2 regions of the Arthrobacter sp. P1_D4 genome follow, and region 1 is predicted to be linked to the other one. Evidence: riboswitches for the same ligand, from Rfam matches in the RefSeq annotation. Region 1 holds a riboswitch; the other holds the start of a gene.
What was found. A riboswitch is a leader RNA that binds a small molecule or an ion and turns the genes downstream of it on or off. The one in region 1 is predicted to bind thiamine pyrophosphate.

Region 1 (4,687 bases):
CTGGCCGTGGTCCGCGGCCCCAACGTGGTCAGCGCGGTCGTAGCCGTGCCGCTCCGCAGCCATTCGGACCTCCTGGTCACGGCCACCGGGCACGTGATCTCGCTGATTCCAGGGTCCCTCGTGGTGGAGGTGGACAGGTCGACGTCCACGCTCTACATCCACGGCATCAACGTCCGCAATACCGAGGACGCGGCCAAGCTGCGCAAAGAGGTCCGGGACACCGAGGCCGGGCTGATCCGGATCATGGGGACCAAAGCCGAACTTTCCGCCCTGACACTGGAGACTGCCGCATGATGCAGACCGTCCTGACGGTGACCGCCGTCGTACTGTCCCTGGCCGCCGCGGGGGCGATCGTCCGGATCGCGCGGGGGCCCTCGCTGCTGGACCGGGTTCTGGCCGCCGACGTGCTGCTGGCCATCTTCGGCGCGGCCCTGTGCATCGACATGGCCGCCAACCGGCACCTGAACAACCTGATGCTGCTCGTTGCGATTTCCCTGATCGGCTTCGTCGGCTCGGTCACCGTGGCCCGGTTCGTGGCCGACAGGCGGGAGGGCGTCCGTGAATCCTGACACAGTGATCGACGCCGTCTCCGCCGTGTTCATGGTGACCGGAGCCCTGATGTCCCTCGCGGCCGCCATCGGGCTGCTGCGCTTCCCGGACCTCATGAGCAGGATGCACGCGGCCACCAAACCGCAGGTGCTCGGCCTGTTCCTGCTGCTGGCGGCCCTCGGCCTGCAGATGCGCACCTGGTCGGTGTGGCCCGTCCTGCTGGTGGCCTGGCTCTTCCAACTGCTCACCGTCCCCGTGTCCGCCCACATGGTGGGCCGGGCCGGCTACCGGACCAAGCACCTGCACCCGGAGCTGCTGAGCTCCGACGAACTCGAGGCGGTAGTCCAGAAGGCCGCCCAGCAGGCGGCCACGCACGGAGCGGACGGCGACGACCGCTGAGCCCCCGACCGGGCCCGGCGGACCCGGCCGGCACGTCGACGGACGCGGCCGGGGCCTTCGACTGCCGCGGCGGGCGCCGCGGCAGGTCGGGTCAGACGACGTCCTGGGTCTTGGCGAAGCGGGTGATCGCGCGCTGGGTGCCGCGGTTGGCGAGCACCTGGATGATGGCGCTGACCGATGCGGAGATCAGGGCGAACGTCAGGGCCGAGCGCAGGGTGGTGGGGACGTCGTCCTCCTGGCCCTTGGGCGGTTTGTTGCCCGTGGACTTTTCCCACAAGGTGTCCACCAGCTTGGTGCCGGCAAAGCCGGCCAGGAGGCTGACGCCGGTGCCGAGCAGCTTGATGAGGATGTTCATTCTTCGGTCTCCTTGGGACGGGAACGGTTTTCCCCTAGCCTAGCGTTCCGGGGTGAGGACCATCCGCAGGGCCTCGACCACGAGTTCGTGATCCGCCTTCTGGGGCAGGCCGGAGACGGTGACGACGGCGACGGCGCCCGTGCCGCGCACGTAAATGGGGAACGCCCCGCCGTGGGCGGCGAACTCCGACTGATCCCACCAGGCGTTGTCCTCGATCCTTCCGCCGGCGGCGCGGGCCCGGAGGCCCACCAGCAGGGACGGGACCTCGTACCGCATGGCGGTGCGCTTCTTGGCGTTGATCCAGCGCTCATTGTCCGGTGTGGCGCCGTTCAGTGCGGCGTGGAAGAGCACCTGCTCGCCTTTGGTGATGTCGACGGCGATCGGCAGCGAGCGTTGCCTGCCCAGCTCGACAAGGAGGAGCCCGAGGTCCAGGGCGTCATCCTTGCTGAACGACGCGAACTGGAGCGCCTCTATCTCGGCCAGCACGCGGCCGATGAGCGCCGCCAGGGAGCCGTGCGGCTGCGGCTCACTGGAGTCGGGATCGTATTCCCCGGAGGGATCTTGGGTGACCGGTGTGTGCGACAAAATATTCCAGCTTTCCGGTGGGTGACGAGGCCGCCCGCTGGCGGGTCCGGGGGTCCGGCACGACGACTCTACCAAGAGGGTTTTCCGGGCCGCCGGGACTGCCGCCGTCCGCTCCGCGATTGTGACGGCACACCACTGAAAACCCGGCCGTTCGGGTGTAAACTAAGCCAGCCCACAAGGGCGAAAATAATTACGACAGGGGAGCGCCGCCGTCGGGCATCGCCGGAACAATCCGGGGAAACCTTTGGTGGGCGCTGAGAGTGCGGACAGCCGCAGACCCTCGAACCTGATCCGGTTAGTACCGGCGCAAGGGAGTCGAGTTCTCAGGGTGCGCGGAGGGCGGCGGAAGCCGAGACCGGCCGGCGCACCCTCCCCTCCTGTTCCTCAGGAGGACGACATGACAGATATTTCAGCACAGCATGGTTCCGCCAGCCGTTCATCCGCCCGGCGCAACTACAGCTGGCGCGTGGTGGACATTGTGGTGGCCGCGTTGATCGCCGTTGCCGGCGGCGTCATTTTCTGGGCCTGGTCCCAGGGCGCGAACCTGATCTCGACTCCGGTCAACGCGGTCTACCCGCCGTTGAGCGGACTCTACGCCGGCGGCTGGATGATCCCGGCGGTGCTGGGCATGCTCATCATCCGCAAGCCGGGCGCCGCGCTCTTCTGCGAAACCGTCGCGGCCACCGGCGAGCTCATCATGGGTTCGCAGTACGGCACCACGGTGCTGATCTCCGGCATCCTGCAGGGCCTCGGCGCCGAACTGGTCTTCGCGGCCTTCCTCTACAGGAAGTTCAACCTGCCCGTCTCCGTGCTGGCCGGCGCCGGCGCGGGCCTCTTCTGCGGCTTGAACGATTCCTTCCTGCCGTGGGGCTGGAACATCGCCTACGAAGCCGGCGACAAGCTCGCCTACATCCTCTTCACCACGATCTCCGGCGCAGTGATTGCCGGCGGACTGGCCTGGCTCGCCACCCGCGGCCTGGCGAAGACCGGAGTGCTGGGCTCCTTTGCCTCCCGCAAGGCCGCCACGGAGCCCGTCTTTTCCTGAGCCCCGTCGCTGAATCCTGCAGAGAATCATGAGATCTTCACCGGGCGTCCGGCCGGCCGCCGTCACGGCCCGCGGCTGGGGCTGGCGGCATGCCGGACGGACCAGGCCCGCGGTCAGCGGCCTTGACCTGGACATCCGGCCGGGGGAGCGCGTGCTCCTGCTGGGGCCCTCCGGCGCCGGCAAGTCGACGCTGCTCCACGCCCTGGCCGGCGTGCTGGGCGACGGCGCCTCCGGCGACCCCGGCGGCTCCGGCGCCTCCGGCGACCCCGGCGACGCCGAGAACACAGACGAGACCGGCAGCCTCCTGATCGACGGCGCCGCGCCACGGGCGCAGCGCGGCCGCGCCGGGCTGGTGCAGCAGGACCCGGAAACGCAGGTGGTGCTCTCCCGCCTCGGCGACGACGTCGCCTTCGGGGCGGAGAACCTCGCCGTCCCGGCGGCGGAGATCTGGCCGCGCGTGCGCGAGGCCCTCGACGACGTCGGGCTGGGACGGCTGCCGCTGGACCACCCGACGGCGGCCCTCTCCGGCGGACAAAAGCAACGGCTCGCGCTCGCCGGGATCCTCGCGATGCGGCCAGGGCTGCTGCTGCTCGACGAGCCGACCGCCAACCTCGACCCCGCGGGCGTCCTGGAGGTCCGCGACGCCGTGGGCCGCTGCCTGGACAAGACGGGCGCCACTCTGGTGGTTGTGGAGCACCGGGTGGGGGTCTGGAAAGACCTGGTGGATAGGATCGTGGTGCTGCAGCCAGGGTCCGCCACGGACTCGGCGGTCTTGATTGACGGACCGCCGGACCGGGTCCTGGCCGAGGCGCGGGATATGCTCATCGGTGCCGGCGTCTGGGTGCCGGGCTACGTCCCGGCGACGCGGATGCGGACACCGGCGCGGGGCGCGGGACAGACTCTGCTCACGGCCGACGCGCTCGCGGTGTCCCGCGAACGGCCGCGGCGGGCCGGGCTGCGCGACGGCTTCCGCACCATCGCGCCGCGTCCGGTCCAGTCCGGGCTCTCCGTCCGGGTCCGCGCCGGCGAGGCGCTGACCATCACCGGCCAGAACGGCACGGGAAAGTCCACCCTGGCGCTGACACTGGCCGGTCTCCTGCGGCCCGTCGCGGGAACAGTCTCGGCCACGGCGGAGCTGAGCAGTCCCGCCACCGGTCACTCCAGTGGTCGCTCCAGTGGCCGCGTACGCGACAGCGCCGGACCCGATCCCTACCGGTGGAAGGCCCAGCAGCTGATCGCCAGGATCGGAACCGTCTTCCAGGAACCCGAGCACCAGTTCGTCACCGGCAAGGTCCTCGACGAGCTCATGTTCGGGCCGCGCCACCTCGGCTACGGCGAAGACCGCGTGGACGAACTGCTGGAGCGGCTGCGGCTGACGGAGCTTGTGGACGCCAACCCCTACACGCTCTCCGGCGGCGAGAAGCGGCGCCTTTCGGTAGCCACTGTGCTGGCGGCGCACCCCCAGGTGCTGGTCCTGGACGAGCCCACCTTCGGCCAGGATGCCAATACCTGGGCCGAACTCGCCTCGTTCCTCTCCGAGCTCCTCGACGCCGGCACCGCCGTCGTGTCCGTGACGCACGACGCCGAATTCAGCGCCGTCCTCGGTGGCGCCGAACTCCGCCTCCGGCCACGGGAAACCGGAGCCGCGGACGCTCCCGGCCCGGATCTTCAGCTGCCGGAGGGGGCCTCGCCATGAGGGACGCACTGAGCCTGCGCGGCAACCATGCGCTGCTGACCCGAGCCAACCCGCTCGC
Region 2 (4,687 bases), on a different contig from region 1:
CACTGGGGAACTCACTTCTCTCGACGTTTATTACTAGATTTGCGTGCGGAACCAGGGGCCAAATTGTTTGGACCGGCTCACGCTGTGCCTCAACGCCGGTGGATTCCCCGGGGGAACCCATGAGCTACCCCCGGAACAAATCCATTTGGAATTCCAAGTGGACTGTTCTCAGGGTCATAACCCAAGTGTTGGCGTAAGCACCGAAGATCTAGAATACGCTAATTTTGCCTTCGGCCGCAAATGAGGCTGGTTCCGGCGGGTAGTCCGTGATAGGCGCCACAGTGTCTTGATGCAAAGTCCCCGCCAATGTTCTTGGCCGGGATCTTGACCATCCTGAGCTGTGTTGCCGCAACGACTTCCGGAACCGTGCCCCACCATCGTACCGGTAGTCCGGACCAGCTCGCGTCAGGCGTACAGCCGCGGCGCGTCGAAGAAGTCCACTTCGTAGCGCGATGACTGCCGGAAGGCCAGGGCCATGGCCTCCCGCTCGCTCTCCGATGCCCGCCCGGCCGCCGTGTCCGTGTACGCGATGGCCTGCCTGGTCGCGGCGGCGAAGTCCTCGTCGGCGTAGGTCCGCAGCCAGCCGGCGTAGGGGTGCTCCCCGGGGGCGCCGCCGGCCAGGAACTCCCGGTGCAGCGTGGAACCGACCTCGGCGTAGAGCCAGAAGCAGGGCAGCGCCGCCGCCACGAGGACGCCATAGCTGCCGGAGACCGAGGCGGCCAGCAGGTGGTCCACATACGCTTTCGTGACCGGGCCCAGGGTGGAGGCCGTGGGGCGGGCGCTAAGCCAGGACCGGTGCAGCTCGGATTCGACTTCCAGGCAGGTCTGCGCCGAACGGGCCCAGAACAACTGCTCGGCCTCGGTGGGGGCAATCGCCGCGGCCCGGGCCAGGACCCGGGAGTAGCCGTTGAGGTAGATGGCGTCCTGGGCGAGGTAGTACGCGAACTCGTGCTCGGGCAAGGTGCCGTCGGCCAGTCCGCGGACGAAGTCCAGGGCGTAGATCGCCTCAAGATCGCCCGCGGCTCCTGCGCGCAGGGCTGCGGCGAACTCCCCCGCCGCCGGACCGTGCCCGGCCGGGCGGTGCTGGCCGCGCTGGCCGTCTTTGAGGGCCTGCCCGCCCTGGAGGTGCTGGAGGTGGTGGAAGTGGTGGACCGGGCCGTTGCCGGTGCCGACGTCCAGGGCCGAGGCTTCTCGGAGCGCGCCCAGCAGCCACGGTTTGACTTCGCGCAGCGCCGCTTCCCAGTCCCCCACCCGGGCCTGCACGGTGGCCATAGCCGAGGACAGGGAGCAGCCGGTGCCGTGGCTGTTGCGCGTCGCGATCCGCTCCCCCGGCACCACCACCGTTTCCTGGCCGAGCAGGCCGCCGGTGTTGACCAGTGCGTCCGGGCAGCCGTCCGTGTCGCCGTTGCCGGCGGCGTGGCCGTCGGCGCCGGCGCCGTGGGCATGCCCGCCCCCCGGCCCGCCGCCCTGGAGGTGTCCGCCCTTAACCAGGACAGTGGTGCCGGTCAGGGCGGCCAGCCGCTTGCCCTGCGCCAGGGCCTCGGACCAGTCGGCCACGACGGGCTCCTTGAGCAGGATGGCGAGTTCGGCGAGGTTGGGCGTGATGAGGTCCGCCAGCGGCAGGAGGCCCTGCAGGGCGGCCTCGGCGGATTCCTGCAGGAGCCGGTCCCCGCTGGTGGCGACCATCACCGGGTCCAGGACCACGACGGCGGGGCGCACCTTTTCCAGCCAGACGCGGACGGCTTCGATCACGGCGGCGTCACCGAGCATGCCGATCTTGACGGCGTCGATGCCGATGTCGTCGCTGATGGCGTCCAGCTGCGCCGTGAGGAACGCCGCCGGGGGAACGTGGACGGCGCGCACGCCCTGGGTGTTCTGCGCTGTCAGGGCGGTGATGGCGGCCATGCCGTAGCCGCCGTTCGCCGCGATGCTCTTCAGGTCGGCCTGGATTCCGGCCCCGCCGGAGGGATCGGAGCCGGCGATGGCCAGCACACGGGGAATGCGCGGCGGGGCCGGCAGAGACTCGCTGTGCAGAAAATTGAGCGGGAGGAACTCGGACGGATTCGGTCTCGCGGACAAGGCAGACATCCCTTCGCCGGTGCTAACCGGACAGGTTCAACGGGTCTGGATCTCAGCCGGCCCGATGCCCGGCACCCCGTGTCAGTGTTCCAGCCTAGCCGCTGCCACCCTGCGGACCCGTTAACGCACGAGCGGGCCCGGGCCTGGGCGGACGTATGTTACGTCTGCCCCGACCCGGACCCGCAACCCGACCAGTCGAAATAATGACCGGACGGGGACGTGGTCAGTCGCGGAGGACTACAGCTCCGACGCCGGCACGCCGACGCCGAGGATGATCGGCTCGTTGCCGGCCGGGAGGGACGCAGGCCTGGCCGCAGCGGGAGCCTTGGCCTCGTGGACCGATCCGGCCGCGGCCGGCCGGGTTGCCTCTCGGTGCTCCACGGAGGTTTCGTTGGCTGCGCCCTGGGCGCGGCTGGCACTCCGGTTGCGGCGTGCGCGGCGGCCGCGCAGCGTCGTGGTGTCAGCTGTGCGTGACGCCGGCGCCTCCGCAGCGCGGACGGCCGCCGGCGCCTCGGGCGCCGTGGCTTCCGGTGCGGCAACAGCCGCTGCCTGACCGGCCGCCAGGCCGGCGGCCTGGTCCGGCTTGCCGGCCTCTGCTTCGCCCAGGTTTGCGAAAGCCTCGGTCAGCAGGTCCAGGGTCAGGGCCGGTGACGGCGCGTCCTCCGCGTGCTCGACGAAGGGCAGGGCCACCTGCTCGCCGCCAAACGTCAGCACCGTTGCGGGGCGGCCGGCTGCCTCGTCGGCGGCTGCGAGCTGCGTGACGGCGTCGACAGCGGCCTGGCGGGCCCCGGCGTCGCTGGCTGCGGCTGCCTCCCCGTCGTGCAGGTGCGCGGCATGCGCTGCGGCAGCGATGTTGGCCAGCGCTGCCCGGGTGGCCTCGGCCTTGGCGTGGCGTTCGGCCTCGGTGGGTTCGGCGTGGACGGGCGCGGGTGCGGCCGGCGCGGTCTCTCCGCCCTGGCCTCCCCTGCCGCGGCGACGGCTCTTGCGTTCCGGTCGGGCAGCAGGCTGCGCCTCGGTGCGCGGCACATAGTGCTCCGCGGCGACCGTGTTGGCGCGGCGGTGCTCCACCGGCTCGTCGTGGGTGACGATGCCGCGGCCCGCACATGTTTCGCACTGTTCGCCGAAGACTTCCAGCAGCCCGGTGCCCATCCGCTTGCGGGTCATCTGCACGAGGCCCAGCGAGGTCACCTCGGCCACCTGGTGCTTGGTCCGGTCCCGGCCCAGGCACTCCACCATGCGGCGCAGCACGAGGTCGCGGTTGGATTCGAGCACCATGTCGATGAAGTCGATCACGATGATGCCGCCAATGTCGCGCAGGCGCAGCTGCCGGACGACTTCCTCAGCCGCTTCCAGGTTATTCTTGGTGACGGTTTCCTCAAGGTTGCCGCCGGAGCCGGTGAATTTGCCGGTGTTGACGTCGACCACGGTCATGGCTTCGGTGCGGTCGATCACGAGCGAACCGCCCGAAGGCAGGAAGACCTTCCGGTCCAAGGCCTTGTGGATCTGCTCGTCGATGCGCCAGGCCGCGAAGATGTCCGTGTCCTTGGTCCACTTCTCGAGCCGGCCCACGAGGTCCGGTGCGACGTAGGTGACGTAGGCCTCGATGGTGTCCCAGGCTTCCTCGCCGGAGACGATCAGCTTGGAGAAGTCCTCGTTGAAGACGTCCCGGACCACCTTAATGGTCAGGTCAGGTTCGCCATAGAGCAGCTCGGGGGCGAGGATCTTGGTGGACGTCGACTGGCTCTCGATGCCTTCCCACTGCGCGCGGAGGCGGTTGATGTCGTGCGTCAGCTCTTCCTCGGAAGCTCCCTCGGCCGCGGTGCGGACAATGACGCCCGCGTCCTCGGGCAGGCGGTCCTTGAGGATCCGCTTGAGGCGGTTGCGTTCGACGTCGGGCAGCTTGCGGGAGATGCCGGTCATGGAACCGCCGGGCACGTACACGAGGTACCGGCCGGGCAGTGATATCTGGCTGGTGAGACGGGCGCCCTTGTGGCCGACCGGGTCCTTGGTGACCTGGACCAGCACGGAGTCGCCGGACTTCAGCGCGTTCTCGATGCGGCGCTGCTTGCCCTCGAGGTTGACGGACTCCCAGTTCACTTCACCGGCGTAGAGCACGGCGTTGCGGCCGCGGCCGATGTCCACGAAAGCGGCTTCCATGGAGGGCAGCACGTTCTGGACCTTGCCCAGGTAGACGTTGCCGATCAGGGAGTCCTGCTGGGTCTTGGACACGAAGTGCTCGGCCAGGACGCCGTCCTCAAGGACACCGATCTGGATTCTGTCGTCGCGCTGGCGGACGATCATCTGGCGGTCCACGGACTCGCGGCGGGCCAGGAACTCGGCCTCGGTGATGACGGTACGGCGGCGGCCGGTGTCGCGGGATTCGCGGCGGCGCTGCTTCTTGGCTTCCAGGCGGGTGGAGCCCTTGACGGATGTGACGCGGTTGTTCACCGGCGCCTCGGCCATGGCCCGCGGCGCACGGACGCGGGTCACCGTGTTGGGCGGATCGTCGCCTTCCCCGCCGGTCAGCTCCAGGTCCTGGTCTCCACGGCGACGGCGGCGGCGGCGGCGGGAGGTCACACCGTCTTCGAGGATTACCTCGGAGCCTTCG

Region 2: it holds a riboswitch for thiamine pyrophosphate, as region 1 does, so the genes downstream of both, AC1D0A_RS04625 (bifunctional hydroxymethylpyrimidine kinase/phosphomethylpyrimidine kinase) here and AC1D0A_RS12285 (ECF transporter S component) in region 1, are expected to answer to the same signal.

What each region holds. Positions count from the first base shown of each region.
Region 1 covers NZ_JBFUAU010000011.1:80,025-84,711, forward strand. Annotated here, with positions in the region: gene AC1D0A_RS12260 (Na+/H+ antiporter subunit E) at 1-294, shown strand, start outside; gene AC1D0A_RS12265 (MrpF/PhaF family protein) at 291-569, shown strand; gene mnhG (monovalent cation/H(+) antiporter subunit G) at 601-948, shown strand; gene AC1D0A_RS12275 (DUF4235 domain-containing protein) at 1,040-1,303, opposite strand; gene AC1D0A_RS12280 (heme-degrading domain-containing protein) at 1,343-1,888, opposite strand; TPP riboswitch at 2,076-2,219, shown strand; gene AC1D0A_RS12285 (ECF transporter S component) at 2,286-2,933, shown strand; gene AC1D0A_RS12290 (ABC transporter ATP-binding protein) at 2,962-4,629, shown strand; gene AC1D0A_RS12295 (energy-coupling factor transporter transmembrane component T family protein) at 4,626-4,687, shown strand, end outside.
Region 2 covers NZ_JBFUAU010000003.1:75,930-80,616, reverse strand. Annotated here, with positions in the region: gene rplU (50S ribosomal protein L21) at 1-3, opposite strand, end outside; gene AC1D0A_RS04625 (bifunctional hydroxymethylpyrimidine kinase/phosphomethylpyrimidine kinase) at 406-2,088, opposite strand; TPP riboswitch at 2,071-2,168, opposite strand; gene AC1D0A_RS04620 (Rne/Rng family ribonuclease) at 2,317-4,687, opposite strand, start outside.